4 regions of the Jiella sp. M17.18 genome follow, and region 1 is predicted to be linked to each of the others. Evidence: predicted binding sites of a transcription regulator. Region 1 holds the regulator's gene; each other region holds the start of a gene.
The links. The regulator LexA, encoded in region 1, represses DNA repair genes until DNA is damaged. The targets are predictions, from matches to a motif close to TGTTCNNNNTGTGTTCNG.

Region 1 (3,551 bases):
AACGGTCCGCAGGACCGAACGGGCGGGTGTCTCCGCCCGCAAACCCGGCACGCTCGCGCGCCAGACATCATCGCGCGGCCGACCCTCCGCCGCAGGACGATGGGCGAGCCCGCGCCACGTCATTCGGACCGCCTCAGGGACCATCGCATGCATCTCCATCGCCTCCCTTTCGAACAGTCGCACCGCTCCCTCCATGGCCGACCTGGGTCCTGCCCTGCGTCAAGTGGCCCCCTCACCTGCAGCCAGAGACTGCTTGGTCGATGCATGGATTCGCGCCAGATGCCGGGCGAAGGCCTCGACGACGCCCGCGCGATCACGCGCGGAGAGGGCGTCGACGATGTCGCGATGGTCCCGATAGCTCTGGTCGACCGCCTCCGGCTGCGACATCACCCGCCGGCGATGCCCCATCATGTAGCCGTAGAGCGCCATGGTCGTATCGACGAGGATCGGGTTGCGCGCCGCCCGGTAGATGGTGCCGTGGAAATCGCGGTCGCAGATCAGGAACTGCACGGCATCGCCCTTCACCGCATCCTGGCGGCGCAGAAGCTCGGCGAGAACGTCGAGGGTCGCCGCGTCGATGTTCTCGGCGGCATCGGCGACCACCGCGAGTTCGACGACCATGCGCGCCTGGTGGACGTCGTCGACGTCGTAGCGGTTGACCGCGCTCGTGCGCACGCCGCTGGAGACCAGGAGGCCGACATCGGCGCTGACGATGCGGGTGCGCGAGCCGTGGCTGATCTCGGCGAGGCCGTGGGCGGCCAGCGTGCGCACCCCCATCCGTACGGTCTCGCGGCTGACGCCGAAGAGCGCCGCGAGCTCGCGCTCGCCCGGCAGCTGATCGCCCGGATGCAGCACGCCCGATGCAATGAATTCGGCCAGCTTGCCGCAAAGCCTGTCGCTCGCAGTCTCGCGCGCCAGCCCATTCGGCAGATCCGCCATTCCCGACAGAAGACCCGATTCCACCGCGATACCGCCCGACCAAAAGGACCACTGGTCCGATAACCGGACCAGTATCGAGGCATCACGTTACGGTCAAGCCGCCGCCGGCCGGCAACGAATGCAGATATTTAGAATGATCTGGCTGGGGCGGCAGGATTCGAACCTGCGAGTGGCGGCACCAAAAGCCGCTGCCTTACCGCTTGGCGACGCCCCAAGCGCGGATGCGCGTGACCCGTGCTATAGCGACTGCGATCCGCGTGCGCAATCGCCGCTCCGGCGCCGGCCACGCGCGGCAGCTGCCTCCCGCCGGCCATGCCTGAACCGTCGGTGCCGTGCGGGATACGCTCGATCCGGTGCCGGCTTACCTGAGGCTCCTTGCAAAAACGATGGGAGACGGCGAACGCCCCGCCCGGCCGTTGCAGCGAGGAAGGGGCTTGCAGAACACAACTAGAACAGATAGCTTTGTTCAGGTTTTGTTTTGAGGATCCGCCCATGCTGACGCGCAAGCAGCACGACCTTTTGCTGTTCATCCACGAGCGGCTGAAAGAGACGGGGGTGCCCCCCTCCTTCGACGAGATGAAGGATGCGCTCGATCTGCGGTCGAAGTCCGGCATCCACCGGCTGATCACGGCGCTGGAGGAGCGCGGTTTCATTCGGCGCCTGCCCAATCGGGCGCGAGCGCTCGAAGTGCTGAAGCTGCCGGAATCGATGCGCAATGCGGGCCGCCCCGTCGCCGTCTCCGGCGGACGCACCGGCTTCACGCCCAGCGTCATCGACGGCAGCCGGGGGACCGCGGCCGCGCCGAAGGCGCCAGCCGCGCCGCAGGCCGCCGCGGATGCCGCGGTCACGGTGCCGGTCATGGGCCGGATTGCCGCCGGCGTGCCGATCTCGGCGATCCAGCACAACACCCATTCGATCGCCGTCCCGCCGGACATGATCGGCACGGGCGAACACTATGCGCTCGACGTCAAGGGCGATTCGATGATCGAGGCCGGCATCCTGGACGGGGACACGGTCGTCATCCGCCGCTCCGACACCGCCTCTCCCGGCGAGATCGTGGTGGCGCTGGTCGACGACGAGGAGGCGACGCTGAAGCGGTTCCGGCGCCGCGGCGACCGGATCGCGCTGGAGGCCGCCAATCCGGCCTACGAGACCCGCATCTTCGGCGCCGATCGCGTCAAGGTCCAGGGCCGACTGGTCGGCCTCATCCGCCGCTACTGATCGGCGGCGGCGGGAGGAGGTCGCCGGATGTCACTCCCGCCGCCCGCCGCTGTCCTCGCCGAACGACGGAGGCACCGCGTCCTCCGCGTTGTCGGCGGCGGGGTCGGATGGCTCTGCCGGCTGGTCGGCCAGCGGCTGTTGCTCTTCCTCCCGCGCCCCTGCCTCGGCGTTGCGGCCCTTCGGGCGGTGCCAGGATTCTGGCCAGGGCGCGGCTCGGTGGCGGTTCCACGGGGCCGCGGGGACGCCGATCGACCTTCTGAACACGGGCCGCCCCGTCTGGGGGTCGCGGCGGATCGCGAGCGAGCCGGTCTCGCGCAGGGTCCGCAGCGTGACGAGCATCGCGCCGGATCGGCAGGCGGTCAGGCGGATGGCGCGCGCGACGATCGCGACATCCGCGTGGTCGCAGGCATAACCGGTCTTCCTGTAGTCGTCGGTCCAGACGATCCGCAGGCCGCTCGCCGTGCCGAAGCTGCAGACCTTTTCGCGGCATTTTGCGTCGATCCGGGGGCGAAGCGCCGGGTTGTCGCCGGCCGACGGAGACGCACCGCTTCGATAGGCACGCTCCCATTGATCGGCGACGAAGGCGTTGGTTCGCTTTCGCAGAAAGGCGACCGCGCCGTCGGGCGACAGGGCGGCGACTTCCCTGCCGCTCTCGAAGACGAGAAGGTCGGGCCGCGGCGTCCGGTCGGGCGCGAGGATAAGGCCGATCACCGCGAGCGGAACCGCCACCCAGCGGAATTGGCTGGCGAGGAAGGCCGCCGCCAGGATCGCCGCCGCGAGAAGCAGGAGCCCTGCCCCGCTGACGAGGCCGATCGACTGATCCGGGAGCAGGCCGTACAGCCGGTGCGTGATCCTCAGGACGAGGCCAATCGCCGCGCCCATCAGCTCGAGCGGCCAGGCGTCGAGCCCGAACGGCATCAGGAGGCAGCTCGCGAGCGCGAGCGGCATGATGGCGAAGCTGAAGAGCGGCATCGTCAGAAGGTTGGTGATGACGCCGAAGGCGGCTGCCTGCTGGAAATGATAGGCGGCGAAGGGCGCCGTGGCGGCGCCCGCGATCAGCGACGTCGCAACGATCCCGCCGAGCGCGCCGACGCCGAGGCGAAGCGGCGATCGCGCCTTGCGTGCCCGCCTCTCCTCCAGCTGCCGCTGGCGCCGCCTCGCAAAGGCGCCATAGGCCGCGACGAGGGCTGCGGTGGCCGCGAAGCTGAGCTGGAAGCTCGCGGTCGTCACCACATGCGGCGCCAGCACGATGACGATCGTCGCGGCGATCGAGACGTTCCGGATCGTCAGCGCCGGTCGATCGACGATGACCGCCACAAGCATGATCGCCAGCATCACGAAGGCACGCTGCGTGGCGACATTCGCGCCGGAAATGCCGAGATAGAGCGCGG
Region 2 (3,551 bases), on a different contig from region 1:
CGAGACCCATGCCGGTGTCGATCGACGGGCGCGGTAGGTTCAGGCGCGTCTCGGCGTCGACCTGATCGAACTGCATGAAGACGAGGTTCCAGAACTCCAGGAACCGGTCGCCGTCCTCGTCGGGGCTCCCCGGAGGGCCGCCGGCAACGCCCTCGCCCTGGTCGAAGAAGATCTCCGAGCACGGGCCGCAGGGGCCGGTCTCGCCCATCGTCCAGAAATTGTCTGAGGTCGGGATGCGGATGATCCGGTCGTCGGACAGGCCGGCGATCTTCTTCCAGAGGCTTGCCGCTTCGTCGTCCTCGGAATAGACGGTGACGAGAAGCCGGTCCTTCGGCAGACCGAACTCCCGCGTCGTCAGGTTCCAGGCGAGCTCGATCGCGACGTCCTTGAAATAGTCGCCGAAGGAGAAGTTCCCCAGCATCTCGAAGAAGGTGTGATGGCGCGCCGTATAGCCGACATTGTCGAGATCGTTGTGCTTGCCGCCGGCCCGGACCACCTTCTGCGCCGTCGTCGCGCGCGAATAGGGACGCTTCTCCAGTCCGGTGAAGACGTTCTTGAACTGCACCATGCCGGCATTGGTGAACATCAAGGTCGGGTCGTTGCGCGGCACAAGCGGCGAGGAGGCGACACGCTCATGTCCGTTCTTCTCGAAATAGCCGAGAAAAGCCGACCGGATTTCGTTGACGCCACTCATAGACGAGACCTTCGCAAATGCGGATAGACACGGGAGAGCCGGCGCCGCAAGCTACGGACGGCGCCGGGAGAACGGCTTTTTACAAAGGCGCGCGACACGTGTCCATCTGACACGCGCGCGACCGGTGCCGCACCCGTGGCAAGTCGCCCGCCGATCAGTCGTCGAGCGACTCCTGATCGTCCCGCCCGTCGTCGAGCAGCTGTTCGGCGATCAGGCCGGCGTTCTGGCGGATCGCCGTCTCGATCTCCGCCGACACGGCCGGATTGTCGCGCAGGAACTGCTTGGCGTTCTCCCGTCCCTGCCCCAGCCGCTGACTGTTGTAGGAGAACCAGGCGCCGGACTTCTCGACGATCCCCGACTTGACGCCGAGGTCGACGAGCTCGCCCATCTTCGAGACGCCCTCGCCATACATGATGTCGAACTCGACCTGCTTGAAGGGGGGCGCCAGCTTGTTCTTGACCACCTTGACCTTGGTCTGGTTGCCGGTGACCTCGTCGCGCTCCTTGATCGAGCCGATGCGGCGGATGTCGAGACGCACGGAGGCGTAGAACTTCAGCGCGTTGCCGCCGGTCGTGGTCTCGGGCGAGCCGAACATCACGCCGATCTTCATGCGGATCTGGTTGATGAAGATCACCATGCACTTCGAGCGCGAGATCGAGCCGGTCAGCTTGCGCAGCGCCTGGCTCATCAGCCGCGCCTGCATGCCGGGCAGCGAGTCGCCCATCTCGCCCTCGATCTCGGCGCGCGGCGTCAGCGCCGCGACCGAATCGACCACCAGCACGTCGATCGCGCCGGAGCGCACCAGCGTGTCGGTGATCTCCAGCGCCTGCTCGCCGGTATCCGGCTGCGAGATCAGGAGATTTTCGAGGTCGACGCCCAGCTTGCGGGCATAGACCGGGTCGAGCGCGTGCTCGGCGTCGACGAAGGCGCAGATGCCGCCCTTCTTCTGCGCTTCCGCGATCGTATGCAGCGCCAGCGTCGTCTTGCCCGAGCTTTCCGGTCCGTAGATCTCGACGATACGGCCCTTGGGCAGACCGCCAACGCCCAGCGCGATGTCGAGCCCGAGAGAACCCGTCGAGACCGTCTCGATCTCGACGATCTGCTCGTTCTGGCCGAGCCGCATGATCGAGCCCTTGCCGAACGCCCGCTCGATCTGCGACAGCGCGGCATCGAGAGCCTTGTTCTTGTCCAACGAATTATCCTCGACGAGACGGAGTGTGTTCTGTGCCATGGAGACGGGACCTTATTCCACGCGTTGGATGGGGGTGCAATGATGCCGTGTCTTTCCCTAATGTACTCTTTTTGTTCGCGCCCTACAAGAGGATATTCCTGATTTGTTCCGTTCTGACGGGCATCGCGAATCGGCCGCGGCACCTGAGGCTCGTTAAAGTTTTATGAAGATCGCAGAAACTGCTTCGACGCCGCGGCGCGTCTTCGTCGCCGGCGCGGCTCACCTCGACCGCCGCGGCAAGGCCGACGGCCCCTTCATTCCGGCAGCTTCCAATCCCGGACGGCTGACCGCCACGGCCGGCGGCGCGGCGTTCAACGCGGCGGTGGCGCTGCGGGCGTTCGGCTGGGACGTCGCCTTCCACGGCGCGCGCGGCGGCGACAGCGACGGCAGCCGCGTGGCGGCCGCCATTCAGGACGCCGGGATCGAGGACGGAAGCGTGACGTGGCTCGATCGCGGCACGCCGAGCTACACCGCGATCCTCGACGATCGCGGCGAACTCGTCGCCGGCATCGCCGACATGGCGCTCTACGATCTCCTCTCGCCGCGCGTCCTCTCGCGGCGCCACATACGCGCGTCGATCGCCGGCGCCGACGCCCTGCTGGTCGACGCCAACCTGCCGCCCCCGGCGATCGAGGCGCTGGTGGCTACAGCCGGCCCCCGTCCCGTCGCCGCGATCGCGGTCTCGCCCGCCAAGGTGCGCCGGCTGATCGGCGTGCTCCCGGCTCTATCCGCTCTCGTGCTGTCGCGCGCGGAGGCTGCCAGCCTGACGGACGCGCCGCCGGCAACGGATCTTCCCCGCCTCGCCGAATTGGTCGCCGAACGCGGCGCGAGCCGGGCGGTCGTCACGGACGGTCCGCGCGAGGCCGCCATCGTCGAAGCGGGCAGCGTCCTGATGCAGCGGCCGCCCACCGTGCGCCCACGCGACGTGACCGGCGCCGGCGATACGCTGGCGGCCGCCGCGCTCACCGGCCTCGCCGCCGGGCTCGGCTGGACCGACAGCGTTCGCCGCGGTGTCGTCGCCGCCTCGCTCCGCATCTCGCTCGAACACTTTCCGCCTGCCGATCTGCCGCAACGGATCGACGACGGCGTCGCGGCGCTCGAAGCGCCGGTTCAACCAGAAAGGACTTCATGATGACTGCCGCAAACGCCTTCACCCCGTCCGCCGAGGTCGCCGAGGCGCTCCAGAGCGGGCGTCCGGTGGTCGCGCTGGAATCCACCATCGTCACGCACGGCATGCCCTTCCCGCAGAACCTCGAGACCGCGCAGCGCGTCGAGGCGACGGTGCGCGAGCGGGGCGCGGTGCCGGCAACGATCGCCGTCGTCGGCGGCGACCTCCGGGTCGGTCTGACGTCGGACGAACTGGAAGCGCTGGCGAAGGCCGAGGACGTGATGAAGCTGTCGCGCGCCGATCTCGCCTTCGCCATCGCCGGCGGGCGCACCGGCTCGACGACGGTGGCGGCGACGATGATCGCGGCGGAGCGCGCCGGCATCGCCGTCTTTGCCACCGGCGGGATCGGCGGCGTGCACCGCGGGGCCGAGACCAGCTTCGACATTTCCGCCGACCTCGAGGAACTGGCGCGCACGGGGGTGATCGTCGTCTGCGCCGGCGCCAAGGCGATCCTCGAC
Region 3 (3,551 bases), on a different contig from region 1:
GGCCAGTCCGGCGACGCCTCGGATGCGGGCAAGCCCGCCGGGGGCGCCGCCGCAGGAGCGGAAGCCGCCAAGGCGCAGGGTGCTGGCGCCAAGGCCGACTGAGCCGCTCGCGTCGGCCTTTCCATGCGGCGTCTCGCGGTCCCGGCGGGTGAGACTTTTGCGCCCGCAAAGGTCAATCTCGCATTGCATGTCGTGGGTCGGCGGCCGGACGGCTACCATCTGCTCGACAGTCTCGTCGTGTTCTCCGACGCGGCCGGCGACAGGCTGAGCCTGGCCGAGGCGGATGGCGAGGCGGACGGGCTCACGATCCACGGCCGCTTCGCACATGGTCTTCCGACCGGCCCCGAGAACATCCTCTTGAAGACCCTCGCGTTCGCGCGCGCGCGACTCGCCGAATCCGATCTGGCCCTCCCGCCCCTCGCCCTTCGCCTGGAGAAGCGGCTCCCGGTGGCGGCGGGCATCGGCGGCGGCTCGGCGGATGCTGCCGCGCTGCTGCGTTCCCTGATGCAGCTGGCGCCGCCCGACGCCTTCGACCGGCTTGCATCCCGGGCGGTGGAACTCGGCGCCGACGTTCCGATGTGCCTCGACGGCCGGCCGGCGCGCGTCTCCGGCATCGGCGAGATCATCGCGCCGCTCGCTGGTCTGCCGACTCTGCCGCTGCTCCTCGTCAATCCGGGCGTCGCGGTTTCGACGCCGGCCGTCTTTGCGGCGCTTCGGCGGCGGGACAATCCGCCGCTTCCGCCGATCCCGGCCGAAGGCTTTCCCGATCCGGCAGCCGTGGCCGACTGGCTCGGCGCAACCCGCAACGATATGGAGACGCCGGCGCTTTCGATCGCCCCCGAGATCGCCGATGTCGGCCGACGGCTGCTCGACGAGGGCGCGATGATCGCCCGCATGTCCGGCTCCGGCGCGACGGTGTTCGCGATCTTCGGATCCGACGATGCTATGCTCTCGGCGCGCCGGCGGATCGCCGCGGACCGGCCTCGCTGGTGGCTGTCCGGTGAAGACCCTGCAGCGAGGAGCCCTGCCTGATGGCCGAAGACCGCACCTTCATTCCGCTCGGGATCGCCGTCCTGACCGTCTCCGACACCCGCACGCTCGCCGACGACCGGTCCGGCGACACGCTGGTCGAGCGGCTGGAGAAGGCCGGCCATCGCCTCGCCGACCGCCGCATCGTCACGGACGACGTCGAGGCGATCCGCGACGCCGTCACCGCCTGGTGCGAGCGCGACGATGTCGACGTGGTGATCACCACCGGCGGCACGGGCTTTACCGGACGTGACGTCACGCCCGAGGCCCTGGAGCCGCTGTTCGAGAAGCGCATGGACGGCTTTTCCGCCGTCTTCCACCGCATCTCCTATGACAAGATCGGCGTCTCGACGATCCAGTCCCGCGCCACCGGCGGCGTGATCGCCGCCACCTTCGTCTTCGTGCTGCCGGGCTCGCCCGGTGCCTGCCGCGACGGATGGGACCATATTCTTGAGGCGCAGCTCGACTACCGGCACAAGCCCTGCAATTTCGTCGAGATCATGCCGCGGCTGGACGAGCACCTGCGGCGGGGCGGCCGCTCCGCCTGAGGCGAGGCTTCGACGGTCTCTGCCGGCAGCGCATCACTTGCGCCTGCGCTGGGCGGGCCGGATCTCCGCCGGCAGCCGTCCGACGGCGAGCCCCCTCGCCACCCCCTCCAGGCTCCCCGCTCCCTTGGCCTGGCCGAGCGCCTGTGCCTTGCGCAGGAGGACGCCTTCCGCCAGCGCCGTACGCTTCTGCGAGAAGCGTCCGAGAAGGCCCGGCCGGTCGGCACGTGCCCGAGCGAAGCGGACGGCCGAGGCGCCTGCGCGGCCGCCCGCCACCTCCTCGACATGCTCCGCCACCGCCGGAATCCAGCCCGGCTGGAGACGCGCGCCCGGCTCCAGCAGCAGCAGCCAGTCGCCTTTCGCCTGCGCCACCACGGAGTGAAGGTCGCCGGGCTCTGCCACTCGGCAGCCCGCATGGTCGGCAACCTTCCGGGCGCTGACGTCCATTCCCCGGTCGATCAGCACGACCTCGCGGACGACGCCCTCCACGGCCCCGGGAATCAGCGTCGCCAGGCTCGCCGCCAGCTTCTGATCGTCGGCCCCGCAATCCATCAACACGCTCAGCATGGCACCCGGCTTAGCGGGATCCGGGAACCTTTGCCAGCCATCCGTCATTTTGTTCTTGTCTTGTTCTCATGGACGCGTTAGGACTTCGTTCACAACTCGAAGACAGCCCTTGAGGAGGGCCCTCATGCGGGACGTTTCCACGGCCGATCGCGCGGCGTTCGCCTCCCCCGACGGCATCGACATCGCCAACCATATTCTGGACGAATCCGGCCTGCGCGTCGGCTTCGACCGGCGCCGCGGCCGAGGCGCCGGGGCCAATCCCAGCGGGCGCTACGAGCCGTTCGCCCGGTCGAGCTTCGACGACGGCTGGAACAGCCTTGAGCAGTTGCCGGCCTTCAAGACCGATGTGCAGGTCGAGCGGCCGAAGACGATCATCACGCGCAATGCCTCGCCCGACATCTCCTTCGACGGGTCGATCAATCCCTATCGCGGCTGCGAACACGGCTGCGTCTACTGCTTCGCGCGGCCGACGCACGCCTATATGGGCATGTCGCCCGGGCTCGACTTCGAATCGCGCCTCTTCGCCAAGCCCAACGCTGCCGAACTCCTGGAGCGGGAGCTCTCGAAGCCGGGCTACGAGGTGAAGTCGATCGCCATCGGCACCAACACCGATCCCTATCAGCCGATCGAGAAGAGCTGGGGGATCATGCGCGAGATCCTCGAGGTGCTGGAGGCTGCGAATCATCCGGTCGGCATCGTCACGAAATCAGCGCTCGTGACGCGCGACATCGACATCCTGTCGCGCATGGCGGCCAAGGGCCTCGCCCGGGTGGCGTTGTCCGTGACGACGCTCGACCGGACGCTGGCACGGGCGATGGAGCCGCGCGCGGCGACGCCGGCGAAGCGGCTGGAAGCGGTGAAGGCGCTCTCCGAGGCCGGCATCCCCACCATGGTGATGACGGCGCCGATCATTCCCGGCCTCAACGATTCGGAGATCGAGCGGCTCTTGGAATCGGCCAGGACCGCCGGTGCCCGCGAGGCCGGCTACGTCCTCCTCCGCCTGCCTCAGGAGGTCTCGCCCCTCTTCAAAGAATGGCTACTCAGGCACTATCCAAACCGCTACCGGCACGTCCTGTCGCTGCTGCGCTCGATGCGCGACGGCAAGGACTACGACGCGGAGTGGGGCAAGCGCATGCGCGGCACCGGCCCCTACGCGTTCCAGATTCGCCGGCGCTTCGAGATGACCGTGAAGCGGCTCGGCCTCAACGAGACCCGAACGGAGCTCAACTGCGACCTGTTCACGCCTCCCAAGGGTGCCGGCGTCCAGCTGGCCCTCCTCTAGCGGCCGGAGGGCGCAGAGGCGACTGAAGCCGCCGCGGGCAGCAACAGCCCGCCAGTCCGACACCGGGAGGCGCCGAGCGGCGCGTCCCGTCCGCATCGGCCGCCCGCGTTCTTCGGCCGAGCGGCTCG
Region 4 (3,551 bases), on a different contig from region 1:
ATTCGGCAGCCTTTTGAAACCGGGAGAATTTGCTACTGCGGCCATTCTTTCAGGACGCTTCGTGAGGATCTGATAACGGTGACGGGGCGTCGCCTCCATCACCTCCCAAACCCGTGCAATGAATTCGACAGGAACATCTTCCTGGAAGAGGTCGGACATCGAATTGACGAACACCAGACGCGGCGTGCGCCATTTCAGCGGGACGCCAAGTGCATCCTCCACAAGGCGGACCCGTCCGGTCCAGACCGAGCGGCCAGCACTCTTGCGCGTCAGGCCTTCATAGCTGTGCTGGCCCATAGCCTCCAAACGTGCAGCCATTCGCATCGCGTAGCAGTTGGTACAGCCGGGCGACGCCATTGAGCAGCCCGTGACCGGATTCCATGTGGCATCAGTCCATTCGATAGTTGATATACCTGCCATCACTTCACTCTGAATTTAATCTTGACGTGCGGCGGATAGGTCATTCCCCTTCGGGCTTTTGTAGCAGAAGCTGCTGTAACGGATCCGTCTGATTCCATTTTCTTTAGAATCTCGCGGTAGTTTTGGCGAATATACGGCGTGTCAATGCTGTGCTCTTCATAGATCTCATCGAAGTTTAGCTCGCGTCCTGCAAAGGTTTCGATAAGATCCTGCTCCAACTCCTCGATGGGACGTTGCAATGAGAACAGCAGCGGAGTTGAAGCGTCAGCAGGCGAATACGTTAACGACGGTACACCTTGATCATGCACCGAGCTTTCCTTAGCCATAATATCCTTCATGACATCGTAGCCCTTAAAATGCTTTGATACAACAATCAGCTTGTGGGACGTTCTATTTCCTGTGGAATTCTTAAAAGTGAATGGTAAGACGTATTTTCCGCCAAGACTTTTTATCTCTCCGGACAACGCTTCGAGAATCATTGCCTCGCGTAATGCGGGATCTTTTCCCTCAACCTGCAATCGAAGGTCCTCGGCTCTTTCTTCTCCGAAGAGCTTGTTCATGTGAGATCTGACCATTGGATTGCTGATACCGGCATTTATTCTGCCGTAGTTAAAGAAAAATACGCAGTCGCACCCCCAATCTTTGATTACACCCTTAATTATCTCAAGTGAGAGACCCTTATATCCGAAAGGGTCTACGAAAGAAAACGAGGGAATCAGCCTTGTTGATGAAAAGTATTTCGCCGCATCATCATCAACCTCTCCATTTGAAATCTGCGGCCTATAACGAAGCTTCTCAATTCCAACTAATTTGTTTATTTCGTCCTCTAGCGTAGATGCATTCGCGGGATCTTTATCATTCAAGAGCGCAACGAGCATATTCGCCAGATCCGCATCAGCGATCGCGTGCTCCAATACAAGAAGAGGCGTAGACGCCGCTCCATCTTTATACCGTCCGGGACCTGCATACAAATCGATATAGGCTATCTTGTTGTCTAATTGCTTTGCTGTCCCTTTTATGATGTTGGCCCAAGCAAAAAAGTACTTTTGGATGATGCGCGCTTTGACCTCGGACTGATCGGTGCGCTCTTCGAAAAATTTCTGCGATGAGGGCATTTTACGACTCCGCGTTGACGCCCCTGTCTACCACAGCTTTAGGACTGCGGAATAGGCACATAACATGAACAAAACCGATGTCAACGTTTTAAGAAGCGTCCCGAGATGAAATGGTGCCCGACTTGCCGGACATGGCGACATACGCTGCCGCGTCGCGTTGCGGAGTAGCCACAGGCCGACCCACCTTATCCCCATCCCCTCGCCCCGCCCCCATACTCCCCTCACCGCCGGCCCGGGACGGGCACGACCGATCACCGGGATCGTTCGCGGGCTGGCGGGCGGTGTCCGCGGCGGGGGCTCTTCCGGAGGGTTCCCGGCTCGGACGGTTTCGAAGCGCCGCCGGACCGTCTCCCATCACAAGGAGTCTGCGGATCGGTCCGCTTGACCGGGGGCACCCGGGAAGAGCCGGCCGCCATCGGGGCGCACCTTTTCGCGGCGCGGCAGCGCCGCAACAGACGAAGGGGCGCAGCGATGCATTCGGAATCGACAAGACACCGTGCGGGATGCCGGAGGCGGACCGTAGCATACCCATTCGGAGGGTCGGCCTCCGGCATCCCGTCCGCCCGTTCGATGCTCGGGCGGGAGGACCGAACGGCTCCCATCCCTTCGCGGCGCGAATGCCGGCGGGGCCGCCGGCGCGCGTCCGGGTGTCGTCGGGCCCGCAGCCGGCCGAGAACGCCCCGCCGCGACTCTGCGGCGGATGGAACGCCGCCGCGGCGGCCGCCCGAGGCCGGACGAGCGCGCCCGCGATCGCTTGCCCTTCGCCGCAGCGCGGTATAGGCCTTCGCCATGATCTTCGCTTCCGATAACTGGTCCGGGGCGCACCCGGCGATCAACGCCGCGCTCAGCGCCCACAGCGCCGGCATGGCCACCGCCTATGGCGCGAGCGACCTCGACAGGAAAGTCGAGCGCCGCTTCGACGAGATCTTCGAGCGCGAGGTCGCCGTCTTCTTCGTCGGCACCGGCACGGCGGCGAACTCGCTGGCGCTCGCCTCGGTCAACCGGCCGGGCGGCGTCGTCCTCTGCCACCGCGAGGCGCATATCGTCGAGGACGAGTGCGGGGCGCCGGAATTCTTCACCCACGGCGCGCGCATGGCGCCGATCGACGGGCCGAACGGGCTGATCGACCCGGCGAATTTGAAGCGCGAGATGGCGCGGTTCAAGCCGGACCACGTGCATGCGGGACAGCCGATGGCGGTCTCGATCAGCCAGCCCGGCGAGGCCGGCACGCTCTATACGCCGGATCAGATCCAGGCGATCGCCGACATCGCCCATGGCCGCGGCCTGACGCTGCACATGGACGGGGCGCGCTTTGCCAACGGCCTCGTCGCCTCCGGCCTCTCGCCCGCCGAGATGACCTGGAAGCGCGGCGTCGACATTTTGTCCTTCGGCGCCACCAAGAACGGCTGCTGGTGCGCCGAGGCGATCGTCGTGTTCGACCCGGCGAAGGCGACGCAGTTCCCCTATATCCGCAAGCGCGGCGCCCAGCTCTTCTCCAAGACCCGCTTCGTCGCCGCCCAGCTCATGGCCTATTTCGAGGACGGGCTGTGGCTGGAGATGGCGGCGCATTCGAACGCCATGGCCGACCGGCTGCGCGCCGGCCTCGCCGCCAGCCGCAACGCCCGCGAGGGCTGGCCGACCCAGTCGAACGAGATCTTCGCCATCCTGAAGACCGAGGTCGCCGAGAAGCTCAAGGCTGCCGGCGCCGTGTTCTACGACTGGAACGTGCCGCACGGCATGCCCGACCTCGTCGGCGAGGACGAGACGCTGGTGCGCCTAGTCACCAGCTGGTCGACCAGCGAGGCCGATGTCGACGGCTTCTGCGAGCGGCTCGGCTGAGGCGCCGCGGCCTGCTCGGCTGAACACCCGCCGTCCGCAGGCAGAAACAAGTCCCCGCGCCACCCAGCCGAGCGATGATCAGTCGGCGGCGGCGGGTTCGCGGGTCGGCAGCGGCGCCGGCGCCCGCGCCGGCAGGCGGATCTCGAAGCGGGCGCCGGGCGCCCCCCGCTCCGCCAG

Region 2: the regulator LexA is predicted to act here: its motif matches at 2,019-2,036, upstream of recA (recombinase RecA).
Region 3: the regulator LexA is predicted to act here: its motif matches at 2,192-2,209, upstream of AB5S17_RS04780 (glycosyl transferase family 2).
Region 4: the regulator LexA is predicted to act here: its motif matches at 1,589-1,606, upstream of AB5S17_RS19290 (three-Cys-motif partner protein TcmP).

Annotation. Positions count from the first base shown of each region.
Region 1 covers NZ_JBFTEH010000007.1:204,902-208,452, forward strand. The annotation lists gene AB5S17_RS14760 (FadR/GntR family transcriptional regulator) at 220-963, opposite strand; tRNA gene AB5S17_RS14765 (tRNA-Gln) at 1,079-1,153, opposite strand; gene lexA (transcriptional repressor LexA) at 1,432-2,160, shown strand; gene AB5S17_RS14775 (ComEC/Rec2 family competence protein) at 2,191-3,551, opposite strand, start outside.
Region 2 covers NZ_JBFTEH010000018.1:6,227-9,777, reverse strand. The annotation lists gene alaS (alanine--tRNA ligase) at 1-694, opposite strand, end outside; gene recA (recombinase RecA) at 849-1,925, opposite strand; gene AB5S17_RS21810 (PfkB family carbohydrate kinase) at 2,089-3,057, shown strand; gene AB5S17_RS21805 (pseudouridine-5'-phosphate glycosidase) at 3,054-3,551, shown strand, end outside.
Region 3 covers NZ_JBFTEH010000002.1:278,879-282,429, forward strand. The annotation lists gene AB5S17_RS04765 (tetratricopeptide repeat protein) at 1-102, shown strand, start outside; gene AB5S17_RS04770 (4-(cytidine 5'-diphospho)-2-C-methyl-D-erythritol kinase) at 124-1,032, shown strand; gene moaB (molybdenum cofactor biosynthesis protein B) at 1,032-1,577, shown strand; gene AB5S17_RS04780 (glycosyl transferase family 2) at 1,611-2,141, opposite strand; gene AB5S17_RS04785 (PA0069 family radical SAM protein) at 2,266-3,423, shown strand.
Region 4 covers NZ_JBFTEH010000012.1:30,452-34,002, forward strand. The annotation lists gene AB5S17_RS19285 (DUF5131 family protein) at 1-420, opposite strand, end outside; gene AB5S17_RS19290 (three-Cys-motif partner protein TcmP) at 420-1,535, opposite strand; gene AB5S17_RS19295 (low specificity L-threonine aldolase) at 2,325-3,374, shown strand; gene AB5S17_RS19300 (ATP-binding protein) at 3,453-3,551, opposite strand, start outside.